One region of the Citricoccus parietis genome, then DNA from elsewhere that is predicted to be linked to it. Evidence: predicted binding sites of a transcription regulator. Region 1 holds the regulator's gene; the other holds the start of a gene.
What was found. Region 1 encodes LexA, which represses DNA repair genes until DNA is damaged. Its sites were predicted from a motif close to TCGAACANNTGTTCGA; they were not measured.

Region 2: the regulator LexA is predicted to act here: its motif matches at 4,428-4,443, upstream of ACFFIO_RS08040 (HNH endonuclease signature motif containing protein).

Annotation. Positions count from the first base shown of each region.
Region 1 covers NZ_JBHLWH010000027.1:157,497-165,400, forward strand. The annotation lists gene ACFFIO_RS09800 (Ig-like domain-containing protein) at 1-2,014, opposite strand, end outside; gene ACFFIO_RS09805 (LysM peptidoglycan-binding domain-containing protein) at 2,125-2,484, opposite strand; gene lexA (transcriptional repressor LexA) at 2,695-3,438, shown strand; gene ACFFIO_RS09815 (hypothetical protein) at 3,444-4,340, shown strand; gene ACFFIO_RS09820 (ATP-dependent DNA helicase) at 4,337-6,433, opposite strand; gene hflX (GTPase HflX) at 6,430-7,904, opposite strand, start outside.
Region 2 covers NZ_JBHLWH010000021.1:212,740-220,643, forward strand. The annotation lists gene ACFFIO_RS08030 (AI-2E family transporter) at 1-1,059, shown strand, start outside; gene ilvA (threonine ammonia-lyase) at 1,140-2,360, shown strand; gene ACFFIO_RS08040 (HNH endonuclease signature motif containing protein) at 2,409-4,376, opposite strand; gene ACFFIO_RS08045 (GOLPH3/VPS74 family protein) at 4,758-5,402, opposite strand; gene greA (transcription elongation factor GreA) at 5,667-6,158, opposite strand; gene ACFFIO_RS08055 (DUF4307 domain-containing protein) at 6,403-6,870, opposite strand; gene mca (mycothiol conjugate amidase Mca) at 7,178-7,904, shown strand, end outside.

The DNA of each region.
Region 1 (7,904 bases):
GATACTCGACGTAGTAGGTGTCGGCGACATCCGAGGACCACTGCACCGATCCCCCGGCGGCCGAGTAGTCGATCTCCGCATTCTCTACAGCAGCCACTTGGGCGAGGCGCAGTTGGCCGCCCAGTGGATCGGTGTCGTTCTCGAGCGGGTAGAACGTGATCTCCTGCCCCGCCTGGACGGTGACGTGGTCTGCCTGGGTGATCGGCGGATGGACAGATCCGCGTTCGAGGACCTCGATCTGCACCGTGCCCGTGGTGGTCTCGCGCCCGTCGGTCACGGAGACCTGGATGTCCCGGCGTCCGGCTTCGCCGGTGTTGTCTTGGTACGTGAGCTGGCCGTCCGGACGGGTGCGCACGGTGTCCGGCTCCTCTGCCAGGGCGCCCACGAGCTGGAGGTCGTCACCGTCCGGGTCGATCCAGTCGGTCAGGACCTGGCTCGTCACAGATTCTCCGGCCGGCACGCGCAGCACCGCCTTGCGCTCCTGGGTGGGCCCCCGATTCTCACTGTCCGGCACCACCTGCAGAGAGATCTGAGCCGTATCCGTGCCACCACGCCCGTCGTTGGCCACATAGGACACCTCGGACCGGCCGCTCGCGGATTTCGGGACGACGACCTGCAACCCGATGCCGTCGATGATCTCCTGCACCGTGCCCACTGAGGGCTGGTCACCCTCGAGGGAGACCGTCAGGACATCACCGTCCGGGTCGGAGTCATTGAACAGGACGGGCAATTGCGTGGTCCGCCCGGGCCGCACGCCGAAACTGTCATCCTCCGCCACGGGCGGCCTGTTCTCCTCCTGCCGCTCCGGCAGAGCGGTCTCCTGGGTGACCTCGTCGGATTCCTCCTCCGTCTCCTCGCCCTCGCCCTGGGGCGGTTCGAGGTCGTCCCAGTTGGCGACCACCTTCATCTGGTCGAGGACCATCCAGTTGGTCCCGGACGTCGTGTCGTTGAGTACCACGACATCGCGGTTCACCCGGAAGACCAGCTCCGCGCCGGCCGTCAGCTCGGGGATGGGGACGATCTGATCCTGTTCTTCACCGTCACAGTCCTGCAGGTAGTGCCCGGTGACGGCCGAGGCGGCATGAAGGCAACCGGCTACCCGAACGGGGGCCGTTGCCGCCACACTGCCGTCAGCACCAGCGGGTGAGGTCGATCCGGCGGAGGCGTCCGTGGGAGGGACGATGCTCATGGCCTGAATGTCCCCGTTGGACAGAGCCACGGTGACCAGGTCCCGCTCGGTAGACAAAGCCACCTGGTCCACCTCAGGACCGGACGGCTGTGGCACCGCACCCACCAGCCGCTCATCCTGCACGGAGTGGCCTGGCCAGGACAGGGTGCCGGACTCAGGGTCCACCACCACCGGAACGTCGCCCACGGCCACCAGCTGCGGTTCCTGCATTCCGGACAACCCTTCGAGGCCGTCCTGGCGGGTCTCCACCAGGGCACCAGGCTGCTCGCCCTCGGCCGCGAAGCGAATCACGGTGTCCCGGCCGAGGTCCGCCACGAACACCTCGCCACCCACCGTGGTCGTCGACGTCACGGCTCCCTCGGCCTCGTAGAGCGGTTCGTCCGTCGAGACCTGGGGCGTCGGGTCCACCGTCCCCGCGTAGACGGCCCCCTCGGCGGGATTGCTGGCCGAGATGACGCCGGCGCCCAGCGCGAAATCCTGGGTGGCCGGCATCATGACCTGGTCGCCGGCGACCATGGCGGTGGTGTCAATGGAGGTCAAGGCGCCGGAGGCCGGGTCCAGCATGAGGGCGGTGGCATCCTCCTGGTGAAGTTCGAAGTCCTCCACCGGGGGCCGGAAACCACCGTCCAGGATGGTGGACTCGTGGTTCAGGTGGCCGACGTATCCCCCACTGTTGTGGGTGACCCAGATGCCGGCATCATGCAGGTCGAGGTCAGCCGTGTCGAAGCCGGGATAGAGGAAGGCACCAGTGGCCACGAGGGCACCGACGGCGGAGAAGGCCACCGGGGTCGCCACAGACTTCATCTGCTTGCGCTTGTTCCCCATGAGTGCCCCGTCATCAGCAGTTGATCCGCCTCACTACGGACCCAGGCCATCCTAGCGGCGGGCTGAAGGGAGTCGAATCCCCCGGCACTCCCTGCGGGGCCAGCGGAGACTCAGGCCCCAGCGGGGACGAACAACACCTGACCGGGCTGCAGGTCGCCACCGTCGAGGTCATTAAGTTCGCCGATGCGCAGGATGGCCTCGTTGCGGGGCGACTCGGGGGCCGTGCGCCCGGCGATGGCCCACAAGGTGTCGCCATAGTTCACCGTGACCGTCTCCACGTCCGCAGCCGGCTGGTCATCGGAGGCCGCCGCCGGAGCCATCCCGTGGGCGCCGAAGAAGACGGCGGCCACTGCGGCCAGGACCGCCAGAACGATGACGGGGAACCCCACGAAGAGGAAACGACCACGGCGGTTCAGGTGGAATCCGGCGGAGCCGGCCGTGCGGATCTGGACCGATGCTGCAGTGCTCATGCTCTTCTGCCTCTCCTCCCGGAACCCCGGGCCATCTAGAACGTGTGTTCGACTGCTTCGACGTCATGTCTAGCACGCCTGTTCGAAACATGCCAAGAAAAATTCGAACATATCTTTGAATCGAGGGTGTGACTCCGGTACCGTCGGACCCAGCGACCAGCAAGAGACACTTCACCAAGACCGACGGACACGATAAGAACGGATGGTCGAATGGCCCCCCGGATTCCCACTCCCGCCCCGGACCCGCACCACGATCACGGCGTCCGGCCCCTCACCGATCGTCAGCGGATCATCCTCGGATCCATCCGCTCTGCGATCGCCGCACACGGGTATCCGCCGTCCATGCGGGAGATCGGAGATGCGGCCGGCTTGGCCTCGCTGTCATCGGTCACCCATCAACTGGGTCAGCTGGAGAAGCTCGGCTACATCCGCAAGGATCCGGGCCGCCCGCGGGCCATGGAGGTCCTGCTGGACGAGAACGGCCTGGCCCTCGTGGCCGAGTCCGCCGTCACGTCCCCCGAATCGGCAGCCACGCCGGAGGGGGCGGTGAGGACCCTGCACACCGGGGCCGCCGACGGTGATGCCGTCCCGGTCCCCCTGGTGGGCCGGATTGCCGCCGGTGGGCCGATCCTCGCCGACCAGCAGGTCGAGGACGTCATGACCCTGCCGCGTCAACTGACCGGCGAGGGGGAACTGTTCATGCTGAAGGTCTACGGCGATTCCATGGTCGATGCGGCCATCTGCGACGGCGACTGGGTGGTGGTGCGTCAGCAGAACAACGCACAGAACGGGGACATCGTCGCCGCGTTGCTGGACGACGAGGCCACCGTCAAGACCTTCCGGCAGCGGGATGGCCACACGTGGCTGCTGCCGCAGAACTCTGCGTATGAGCCCATCCTCGGCGACGAGGCGACGGTCATGGGCAAGGTCGTCACGGTACTCCGGGCGCTCTGAGCCCCATGAACCATCGGCCTCTGCCGCCGGGCGTCCGCGTGGCGGATGCCGAGGAGTTCGTCTACACCCACGGGCGGCTGCTCGAACGCCGCCGGGTGGACCTGCTGCTCCACGGCGGCGGCACCGAGGGTGTCCTGGCTGCCCTGGGGGCGTACCGCAATCCTGACGGTGGATTCGGTCACGGCCTCGAACCCGATGTGCAGTCACCGAAGAGTGAGGCGCTCTCCACGCTGACGGCTCTGGACCTCTTGGCCGGTTGGGATCTGGCCGAGCACCCCTGGGTTCGCTCTGGACTGGAATGGGTGGCCTCGACTTCCGGGCTGGACGGTTCCGTGCCGTTCGTCACCGAGGCCTCCCTCGAGTGGCCCCATGCACCGTGGGTCCAACCGGTTCCCGGCGGTTCGCACCTCACGTATGGCTTCGCCGCCGCAGCCCTGCTGACGGGGTTCGCGGGCGGGTGGGCTGAGGCCGCCTCGGACTGGTGCCGCCTCCGCTTGTCCCGGGCTGCGACTGCCGGCGACCTGCCCGCCTATGAGGCCAAGTACGCCCTGAGGTTCCTCGCTGCGGACGGCCTTCCCACGGGCTCGGTCGACAGCCCGATTCTGGCAGCCCTTCGTGAGCGGTTGTCCGCCAACGGCTCCCTCCCCGTGCAGGGTGGCGTTGAGGACGAGAGCATCCATGCGCTCGACCTGGTCCACCATCCTTGGACGGTCCCCTTCCCCTCGGACCTCTACGGCGGCCTGGTCCCTGCGGCCGTGATGTCCCGGGACCGCCGGTGGCTCGCATCCGCCCAGGAGCCCGATGGCGGATGGTCCGTGGACTGGCCGGCCTGGAGCCCGGCCCCCGGCATCGAATGGCGGGCCATTCGCACGGTCGGCGCCCTCGAGATGCTGATCCGCTAGTCAGCGGGACGGAGCCGCTCCAGCACGCCGCGGACCACGGAGGGATCGGCCGTCGGCCAGAAGTCCGGCAGGGTCGAACGCAGGAACGATCCGTACCGTTCCGTCGCGAGCCTGGAGTCGAGGACAGCCACCACACCGCGGTCCGTCGCGGTCCTGATGAGCCGGCCGGCGCCCTGCGCCAGGCGGACCGCCGCATGGGAGGCGGAGACCGCCATGAACCCGTTGCCGCCATGCCGGCTGATGTCTCTGGACCGCGCCGTGGACAGGGGATCGTCCGGTCGCGGGAACGGGATCCGATCGATGACCACCAGGCGGCAGGACTCGCCGGGTACGTCCACGCCCTGCCACAGGCTCATGGTCCCGAACAGACAGGTGTCCTCCTCCGTGGCGAACTGACGCACCAGGGCGGTCAGCGTGGTGTCGCCCTGGCACAGGATCGTGGGCTTCGGACCGAGCCGCGTGCGCATCTCGGCGGCAGCGTCCTCGGCGGCTCGTTTGGAGGAGAACAGGCACAGAGCGCCGCCGCCGGACGCCCTGAGCAGTGCCTCGAGTTCGTCATAGGCCTCGGGGGCAGCGAACCGACCCGGCTTCGGCAGATGCCGGGCCACGTAGAGCACACCCTGCCTCGGGTAGTCGAAGGGGCTGCCCACGTCCAGACCGGTCCAGGCCGGCGCCCCCTCGCCCATCAGGCCGAGGGATCCCGCCACCGGGTTGAACGACTCACCGATGGCCAGCGTGGCCGAGGTCAGCACGGTCGTGGCCTGGCCGAAGAGTCCCTCACGGAGTTTGCCGGCCACGGACAGCGGGGCCACGTAGAGCATCGGAGCCGCGGACTCGTCCCCGGGGATCCACCCGGTGCCGGGCTCGAAGTGGCCCGGACGGGACGCCCAGAGCACCTCGGGGTGACTGGTGTCCGGGGTGGTCTCCAGCATCCGCTCGGCCACGTCCAGGACGTCCTGCATCCGGGATCGGGCCATCTGACGCCCGCCGTCGGCCGCGGAGTCGGCACCTCCCCCGCTCGGCTTGGAATCACTGAGCCCCTGGCGGGCCGCATCACGGACAGCCTTCAGGGCGTTCTGCTGGACCTCGTCCGGCCCACGCGGTATCAGGCCCGTGGGGGTGGCGGTGAAGGCGGCGTCAAGGCCGGCGCCGGCCTGCACCAGGTCCTCCACGGCGATGGCCGTGTGCTTACGGGCCGAGGAGGCCGCGGCCTGCACGATGGCCCCGGAGAGCTGGCCGGTCACCGCCCCGGTCACGCGGTCCTGGAGTTCGTGGGCCTCGTCCACCACCACGGCCTCGAACTCGGGCAGCACCGCGAGTCCCTCGAAGGCGGCGATGGCGAGCATGGCGTGATTGGTGACCACCACGTCTGCCTCTCCGGCGTCCGCGCGCGCCCGCTCGGAGAAGCACTCGGCCGCCATCGGGCACTTCTGGGCGCCCAGGCAGTCCACCGCGGACACCGAGACCTGGCGCCACGCGCGGTCGGTGACGCCCGGATCGAGGTCGTCCCGGTCCCCCGTGTCCGTCTCCTCGGACCATTCCCGCAGCCGCAGGACCTCGCGGCCCAGGGGGCTGGTCGGGCCACCGTCGGATCCGGACAGCATCTCGCCGTCGTCGGCCATGCCGAACAGTGCCTGGCCGTCCTCCTCCGGGAAGCCGCCCTCCAGCTTGTGCTTGCACAGGTAGTTGGACCGGCCCTTGACCAGGGCGATGTTCATGGGACGGGGCAGCTCGTCCCGCAGGGCTTCCAGCAGCTTGGGCGCATCCCGTCGCATGATCTGGGACTGCAACGCCAGGGTGGCGGTGGCCACCACCACCGGGTTCTCGGCCTCCAGGGCGTGCTGGAGCGCCGGCACCAGGTACGCCAACGACTTCCCGGTGCCGGTGCCCGCCTGCACCAGCAGGTGCTGCCCGGTCTCCAGGGACCGGGCGACCTCCACGACCATGCGCCGCTGCCCTTCCCGGCGCTGACCCCCGGTGGCTGTGACGGCGGCGTCCAGCAGCCGCAGGGCCTCACGCTCGGCGTCGGTACGGGGCTCGGCGGCGGGCCCCGCCACGGCAGCCGGCGCGGCTTCCTCGACCGTCTCTGTCATGCTCCGGCGCGCTCCTGTCCGTCCGCGGACCTCTCGGCGGCATAGCGACGCAGGTCCTCGGCGATGTCCTCTCGGACCAGTACCCGGAGCCGCGTGCCCTCGGCCTCGTAGGTCTCCGAGATGATGTCCGCGTCCGGCGAGTGCAGGCGCGAGACCACGTCCCCGTCCGTGAACGGGATCAACAGGTCCAGGGCCACGTTCGGGCGCGGGATCGCGTCCGAGACGGCGCGTTCGAGTTCCTCGATCCCCTCCCCGGTGCGGGCGGAGACGACCACTGACCGCGGTTCCTTCTGACGCAGCCGGGCCACCACCACCGGGTCGGCGGCGTCGGCCTTGTTCAGCACGATGATCTCCGGGATCTGCCGGGCGTCCACCTCGGCGAGCACGGATCGCACGGCGGCGATCTGCCCCTCGGGATCTGGGTGCGAGGCGTCGACGACATGCAGGATCACGTCCGCGTCGGCCACCTCCTCCAGGGTGGAGCGGAAGGCCTCGACCAGCTGTGTCGGCAACGAGCGGACGAAGCCGACCGTGTCCGAGAGCGTGTAGCCGATGCCGTCCGGGGTGACGGATTTGCGCACCGTCGGATCCAGTGTGGCGAACAGGGCGTTCTCCACGAGCACACCGGCATGCGTGAGGCGGTTGAGCAGGGAGGACTTGCCGGCGTTCGTATACCCGGCGATCGCCACGGAAGGCACCCGGTTGCGACGCCGGTTGGCCCGCTTGGTCTCACGCGCCGGCTTCATCGCGGCGATCTCCCGGCGCAGCTTGGCCATGCGGGTGCGGATGCGGCGGCGATCCAGCTCGATCTTGGTCTCACCGGGGCCGCGGGAGCCGATGCCCTCACCGCCGGCGGCACGGCCACCGGCCTGGCGGGACATGGACTCACCCCAACCGCGCAGGCGCGGCAACAGGTACTCCAGCTGCGCCAGTTCCACTTGGGCGCGGCCCTCACGGGACTGGGCGTGCTGGGCGAAGATGTCCAGGATCAGCGCCGTGCGGTCGATGACCTTGACGCGGACGATGTCCTCCAGGGCACGTCGCTGGGAGGGTGCCAGCTCCGAGTCCACGACGACGGTGTCCGCCCCGGTCATCGCCACGATGCCGCGCAGCTCCTCGGCCTTGCCCTTGCCCAGGAAGGTGGCCGGGTCGGGCAGGTGGCGGCGCTGGATCAGACCGTCCAGGACCTCGGACCCCGCCGTCTCGGCCAGGGCCGCGAGCTCGCGCAGGGAGTTCTCGGCGTCCTCCGCGGTCCCCTCGGACCAGAGGCCGGCGAGAACGACCCGCTCCAGGCGCAGCTGACGGTACTCGACCTCGCTCATGTCCTCGAGCTCGGTGGACAGTCCGCTGACGCGCCGCAACGCCTGACGTTCGGCCAGGTCGAACTGCTCGCCGTCCGCCTCGGTGTGCCCGTCACCGCCTTCAGACAGTGCGAGCGCCCGGCCCTGTTCGGGGGCGTTCTTGGCGGCAC
Region 2 (7,904 bases), on a different contig from region 1:
GGCGCTGGAGATGTCGGCTGGACCTCCCTCGGCAGCTACGTCCGGGTCCAGATCTTCGTGGCGTTCGTGGATGCCCTGGGCATCGGCCTGGGTGCCTTGATCCTCGGCGTGCCGCTGGCTCTGCCCCTCGGTGTGCTGGTGTTCTTCGGCTCGTTCATCCCACTCGTGGGTGCCTTCCTGACCGGCGCGGTGGCTGTGTTGCTGGCGCTCGTGGCCAACGGCTGGGTGAACGCCCTGATCATGCTCGGCGTGGTGCTCCTGGTCCAGCAGATCGAAGGCAACGTCCTGCAGCCGTTGGTCATGGGGCGTGCGGTCAGCCTCCACCCGCTGGCCGTGTTCCTGGCTGTGGCCGGGGGCACCGCGGTGATGGGTCTGGTCGGTGCGATCTTTGCCGTGCCGTTGATGGCCTTCCTGAACTCCACCATCAAATACCTCCACGCCAAGCCATGGCTCGAGAACGAACCCGAACCCGCGGCAGCCTCGGACTACCGTGATACCCGGCTCAAGGACCGGGCCGCTGGGCTCAAGGATCGAGCCGCCGGTCTCGAGGGGCCCTGGGGCCGGGCCTACGTGACCATCGACGGCGTGGTCCGCCGGGCCACGAGTGGTGCTGGCGGATCCAGCAGATCCGGTGGCGACGGTGACGCCGGCGACGGCGGAGCATCCGGCAGCGCTGGTGGCGGCGCTCCCAGCGCCGCCGAGAGTGCCCTGTCAGCCAAGCGGCGACGTCAGGCTCGCCGCCAGCTCAAGCGGTCACAGTCCCGCTCGCGCTTCCTGCCTGGCCGTTTCCGCAGGGATCGCGCCGCGAGTGCCGGCACCGAGCCTGATGCTGACCCTGATGCCCGCCCCGGTGCCAGATCCAAGGACCGTCTCGACGCCGGCCCCGGTGGTGGCCCCACTGCTGGACTCGGTGTCGGCCCAGAGGCTGATACCGGTGCCCCAGCCGACCCCGGAACCGGCACTGCGGGCAATCTTCGCGGCAGAGGGTCCGCGGGGGAGGACAATACGGGGATGGACCACTCCGGCCGCCGGCCGGACCGAAACGGAGGACCACAGTGACCACCACCCCCCAGAGCAGTGCAGATACCGCGACGGGTACGGCTGCGGACCGCGCGGAATTCCCGGGACTTCCCGTCACCCTGGCGGACATCGAGGAGGCCCGGCGACTGCTGGACGGGGTCATCGTCCCCACGCCGCTGGACCACTCCAGGGCCCTGGGCCGGCTCACCGGCTCGGTGGTTCACCTCAAGTGCGAGAATCTGCAGCGTGCCGGCTCTTTCAAGGTGCGCGGCGCCTACGTCCGGATGGCCAAGCTCTCCGAGGACGAGCGTGCTCGCGGGGTCGTGGCGGCGTCCGCCGGCAACCACGCCCAGGGGGTGGCCTTGGCAGCATCCAAGCTGGGGATCAAGGCGACCATCTTCATGCCCCGCGGCGTGGCGCTGCCGAAGCTGCAGGCCACGAAGGATCACGGCGCCGAGGTGATGCTGCACGGCAACAACGTGGATGAGGCCCTGTCCGAGGCGCAGCGGTATGCGGACGAGTCCGGCTCGGTTTTCATCCATCCCTTCGACAATGCCGACGTGGTGGCCGGCCAGGGCACGATCGGCCTGGAGATCCTCGAACAGGATCCGGAGGTGGACACGCTGGTGATGGGAATCGGTGGCGGCGGCCTGCTCGCCGGCGTGGCCGTGGCCGTCAAGGAGATGGCCCGCCGTCAGGGCCGGCACATCAACATCATCGGCGTCCAGGCGGAGAACGCCGCGGCCTATCCGCCGTCGCTGGCCGCAGACGCCGTGGTGCCGCTCTCCCACGTCTCGACCATCGCCGACGGCATCGCCGTGGGCAAGCCCGGCCAGATTCCCTTCCAGATCATCAAGGAACTCGTGGACGGAGTCGTCACCGTATCCGAGGACGCGATCGCCAACGCCCTGGTGTTCCTGCTGGAGCGGTCCAAGATGGTGGTCGAGCCCGCCGGCGTGGTGGGCGTGGCCGCGTTGCTGGAGGGCAAGCTGGCCGAGCTCGGGATTGAGTCCCAGCACACCGTGGCACTGCTCTCTGGCGGCAACGTGGACCCGATGCTGATGCTCAAGGTCATCCAGTCCGGCCTGGCCGCGGGCGGTCGCTACCTGACCGTCAAGATCTCCCTGCGAGACCGTCCCGGCGAGCTGTCCAACATCTCCCGGATCATCTCCGAGACCGAGGCCAACGTCACCCGGGTGGACCACAGCCGCATCGGCGGCTCACTCAGCATGGGGGACGTGACGATCACGATCGACATGGAGACCCGCGGACCCGAGCACTCGGAGCAGGTGCTGGGCCGGTTGCGCTCCTCCGGCTACCAGCCGATCGTGCAACATTAGCCGGGTTCCTCTGAGCGGCCCACGCATCCTGACCCTTGGGCACCATGTCTAAGCCGCCAGACCGGGACGCCAATAGAAGTTGCGGCGGGGCCGCCGTTCGGGGTCGAGATACCGGGCCGGGACGAACCACGGGATGCCCCGGCGGACGGAGATCTCCCAGGCTCCGGCGTGAACGGCGTGGTGGTGGTGTGAGCACAGCAGTGCTCCGTTCTCCACCGATGTCGGACCACCGTCCTCCCAGTGGTGGATGTGGTGGGCCTCGCACCACGGTGCCGGAATCGAGCAACCGGGTGCCGTGCAACCACCGTCCCGGGCGGTGATGGCGCGCCTGAGCTGAGGCGTGAACAACCGCTTGGAGCGGCCCACGTCCAGGACCTCGCCGCTGCCGCCCAGCACGACCGGGATCAGATCGGCCTCGCACGCGAGCTGTCGGATCGTCTGTGGATTGACGTCTCCCACGTAGGACATGGTCGAGATCGTCCGATCATGGCGTCCCGGTGGACTCGGTGGACTCGGTGGACCAAGTGGACCAAGTGGACTAGATGGGCCGGGTGGGCCGAGGTGTCCGGATGATTCGTTCGAGCCGCTTCGTGGAGTCCGTTCGTCGACATGCACGTCGTCCGCAGTGCCGAATCGGGCGAACAGGGTTTCGTAGTCGATGACCGCCATGATCTGGGGCCGGGCCCGGCCCCTGGGTCCAGGGTGGGCGTTGCCCGTCGGGTTGGTGTTCCCGATGCTGCGGCCGTCCGCGTCCATGCCCGTCTCAGGACCGATACCGACCAGGGCCAGCGCGCCCGTCAAAGCACTGACGAGCCCGTCGAGTTCTCGCTGAGCCCGGCGGCGTCCGTCGAGGGCCTCATTCGCGGCCAGTTCGGTTGCACAGTCTGCATCGTTGGTGTTGGTGCCAGTGCCAGTGCCAGTGCCGATGTGGTCATGGTTTCGACCCTTCGGGTCCGTCCTGCAGTCAGAGCGAGTCTTCCGGGGGCTGGATGCAGCGGAGATCACCGTCTTGAGGACTTCATGCTGTGCGTCGCTGGCCAGCAGTGTCCACTGATGCAGCCCCTTGCCCGGGCCGCGGTAGAACAGGCCCTGCATGGCCTTGAGCTGGTCGTCGGTCGGTTCGGAACCGTCTGGATTGACCACGGCTTCGAAACGCTGCCGCCAGTGAGTGCAGACCTTTCTCAGCGTGTCCGGATCCAGATCCCGGGCCTGGGCGACGAGCAGCCGTTCACCGTCCGCGAGAAGGCCGTCTACCGTTCCGGGAGCCGTGTTTGCCAGGACGGCCTCGCGTTGGGCGGAGGCGATCGTTCCCACGATCATGTCCACCGCTGCTTCGCCCAGCTCGGCTTTCTGCACCGCCTCGGACAGGACCGGCATATCGGCGGGTATCACGGTGGCTCGGTCCAGTGTCAGCGACGCCATGGTGTGGGCGGCCCGGGCCAGCCGGGCTTTCGCCTCGCGACGGTCGATCCGCAAGAGGTCGCGCAAGTATTCTGCGCCGTTCCTGAAGGCACACTTTCCGGGCGGGATGCCCAACACTTCCTCCCGAAGTTGATGTGCCTCGAAAATCCGGTCAGTGTGCCCGGCCAGGGCGGTCCGCGCGGAGTCGATGGCGCGCGCCAGCGCCTCCACGCCCACATGCAACTCCGGCAAGGACCCGGCCACGTTCTCGCTGCAGGGGGAGTCCTCATCTTCATGATTGCCCGATTCATCGTCGATGACCGAGGCGTCCCCGGAGTCTGAAGCTCCGCCGATGTGCATGTCCCCGCCCCGCTGCCCGGCTCTGCCGGAATCGTCTGAGTCCCCCGAACCGTCTACCTCAGGGGTGGGACGGTCCGCATGGGCGTAGAGGCCCCAGTCAGCGCTACGGTCTTCTGCCGGGTGCCGCCGGAGGCGGGGCAATCGGTCCGCCAGTCTTGGGTCAGCCAATCGAGAGGAGAGTTCGGCGGCCAAGGCGCGGGATTGCGCCAATAGTTCGGGCAGGGGCAGCTCAGCCAGCTCATCACTATCTGCCATCGACCCTCCCGTCCTGTGCCCTTGAACCGTTTTCCACCAGCCATGATGGACTAGTACTGGTATTCGAACACGAGTGGCGGACGAGTTTAGCGCTGAGGGCTCGAGATGTGGTTGGCACGCCTCAAGCTGCGCGGTGTGGAGGACAGCGTGGAGGACGAGGCGGACCAAGAGAGGCTTACTCGGTTGCCCAGGAATGGGGCGAGGGCTGGGGTCAGGACTGGGGCGAGGGCTGGGGTCAGGACTGGGATGAGGGCTGGGGTCAGGACTGGGATGAGGGCTGGGGCCAAGACTGGGATGAGGCCTGGGGCCAGGACTGGGATGAGGCCTGGGCTCGGGACTGAATGAGGACCGAGGCGGGACGGGCTCGGGGTCTGTGGATTCTCAGTCAGCGTTGGTGACGACCGTGGCCATGGTGGACGCGGTGAAGGGGCCCACTCGGCGCTTGACGGCCTCCACGGCCGGAACGCTATGGGAGATCTCCTCGATGCGCCGGGACAGCTCGCGCCGATCCATCTGGCCGCGGGCCGGGCCCAATAGACCGTGGGCCACGTTGAGGGCCTTGAGGAGGCCGAGTTCCGTCGCCTCGGCGAGGGTGGCCGGACGGTCGCCGGTGAGCACCTGGCCCAGCCGCTCACGCAGGGCGATCTCCGGGGCAGGACTGGTGGTCATGAAGTGAGGTCCACCGAGGAAGCGGGACTCCTCGGTGACGATGCCCTGCCGGGCCAGGCTCCGGCCCACGGCCGTGTCCGGGTCGAGCTGGGAACGGCCCACCAGGGTGGAGATCTTCTGCCCCGACATCGAGTCCAGGGCCGGCAGGACGGCATCCAGCGGAGCGTGGCCGGTCATCCCGGCCCGCACCACCGTGACCTGCGGGTCCTTGCCCTCCCGGGCGATCTCGATCGTCCCGAGCTCGGCGAGGTCGGCGAGGGCGGCCGCCGCGAGACCATAGCGGCGGTATCCCCGCGCTCGGCTGGCCGTCCCGTGGTCCTTGGTGAGCAGCAGGAACATCTCTTCGACGATGAGCATGCCACCAGCCTAACAAGGTACCGGGCTGGCCGTCGCGTTCCGCTGGCCGCTACGTCATCCGTCGCCACACCCGCCGCCTCACCTGGCAGGCCACCCGCCCCACCGGCAGCCTCACCCACCGGCAGCCTCACCCACCAGCAACCTCACCCACGAGAACGGCGGCGCACCGGGGAACCGGTGCACCGCCGTCGGGAAAGCGGTGTGCAGGGAACGGGCCCTGCCGGTCGGACCAGGCTGTCAGCGCCAGGTCCGCCCGCGTGACAATCAGGCCTTGTACGGCTTGGCGGAGACGATCTCCACCGCGATGTCCTTGCCGTTCGGGGCGGCATAGGTCAGCTTGTCGCCGACCTTGGAGCCCTGGATGGCGGCACCCAGCGGGGAGCGCTCGGAGTAGACGGTGATGGAGTCCTTGTCATCGGCGATCTCGCGGTTGCCGAAGAGGAAGGCCTCCAGGTCGCCGGCGATCTTGGCCTCCACGACCATGCCGGGCTCCACCACGCCGTTGTCCTCCGGGGAAGCGCCCACCTGGGCGGTCTCGAGCAGTCGCTTGAGCTCGATGATGCGGCCCTCGTTCTTGGACTGCTCCTCGCGAGCGGCGTGGTAACCGCCGTTCTCCTTGAGGTCACCCTCTTCGCGCGCCTGCTCGATGCGGTCGATGATCTCCTGACGGCCGGGTCCGGAGATCTGATCCAGTTCCTGCTTCAGGCGGTCGTAGGCCTCCTGGGTCAGCCAGGGAGCGCTATCGGTGTTGCTCATGGACGCGTGTCTCCTTCGAATTGCTCGTCAGCGGCCATCCGGTACGCCACTGAGGGACTGCCGGTGCTGCCGCGCGCATGATGCTGAGCCGCCTAGTGCGGCCCGGGGGGCGATCATGCAAGAACCCCGCCGGCGGAGCCACCCGGTGTTCCACGGGAGGCCCCCGACAGGCGGGGTTGAAACGTACTGCTCTTGATTCTAACGGATGTGTTTCAGATACGTCATATTCGAGGTGATGTGCGTCTCATGAGTCCTCGGGGAACCAGCACGCGTTCACGCCGCCATTGACGCCGAGCGCATCGGTGCGCAGGTCGACGTCGTAGTACGTCGGGGTGCCCGCTGGCCTGGAGTCCTCGGACGCCGGCTCCGGACCGATGGTGACGGTACGCCAGCCGACCACGGCCTTCTCCTCCGAGAGCACCTGGATGGCGCACTGGACCGTGTCCTCAGGGTCCTTGGTGAGCTGGAACCGCACCGAGGCCTGCGTGGGCGACTCGATCGTGAAACCGACGTCCTTCCAACCCAGCGTCTGGGCGTTGGCTGAGGCGGTGAACCACACGATGACCCCCACGGCCAGGGCGAGGGCCGCGGCGGCGATCCATTTTCCCCAGCGCTGAGCGAACGAGGGGCGGATCCGTTGGGGACGCCCATACCGGTTCGCTAGGCTGTCCACCGGAGCAGGCTCCGCCGAGGTCTGGAGTGTAGAAGTCATATCACTCCATGGTATCCCGGCGCGTCACCGTCCACCGCAGTTCATTCCCCGGACCGACCGGTCCCCGAACATGCCGTCCCGAACCCCCGCACACACCGGCGGGTGACCTCCGGGACGGGAAAGCAGCCGAGGCCACGTGAGCAGTACGAACCCGACCAACCTGGACGACCCGGAGCACCGGGACGGCATCGCTGCGCCGGAATTCGGGGTGTCCGTGGGGCAGACGTCGTACGGCTCGGTCGAGCCGGAAGAACACCATGCCGTCCCCGAGGCCGGGGGAGTGCCGGCGTCCCAGGGTCTGCGGCTGATGGCCGTCCATGCCCACCCGGACGACGAATCCTCCAAGGGCGCCGCCATGATGGCCGCCTACGAGGCCGCCGGAGCCGAGGTCATGGTCGTGACCTGTACCGGGGGTGAGCGGGGGGACCTGCTCAACCCGGGCTACGGGGACACGGTGCGCCTGGACCGGGACATCACCGGCGTGCGGCGGACCGAGATGCAGGAGGCCGGGGCCGCTCTCGGCATCGAGCACCGGTGGCTCGGCTTCATGGACTCCGGACTGCCCGAGGGTGATCCGATGCCCCCGCTGCCCTTCGGCAGCTTCGGCACCCTCCCCCTGGAACAGGCGGCGGCCCCGTTGGTCAGGGTGATCCGTGAGTTCCGTCCGCACGTGTTGATCAGCTACGACGAGATCGGTGGCTACCCGCACCCGGACCACATCAAATCCCACGAGGTCACGGTGGAGGCCTACCGGGCCGCCGGGGACCCGGAGCGGTATCCCGGGACCGGGGAGGCCTGGACCCCCTCCAAGCTCTACTACGACCGTGCCTTCAACCCGGACAAGTACCGGGCCCTGCACGAGGCCTACCTGGAGGCGGGCGAGGAATCGCCGTACACGGAGCGGCTCGAGTGGTTCCGCAAGCTCCTGGAAGAGCAGGAGCGGGCCGAGGCCCAGGCGGCCGAGCAGGACGTGCCGTCCGCCACCGCCCCGGCTCGATTCCGGCTGACGCGCCACCAGGTCACCACCCAGATCC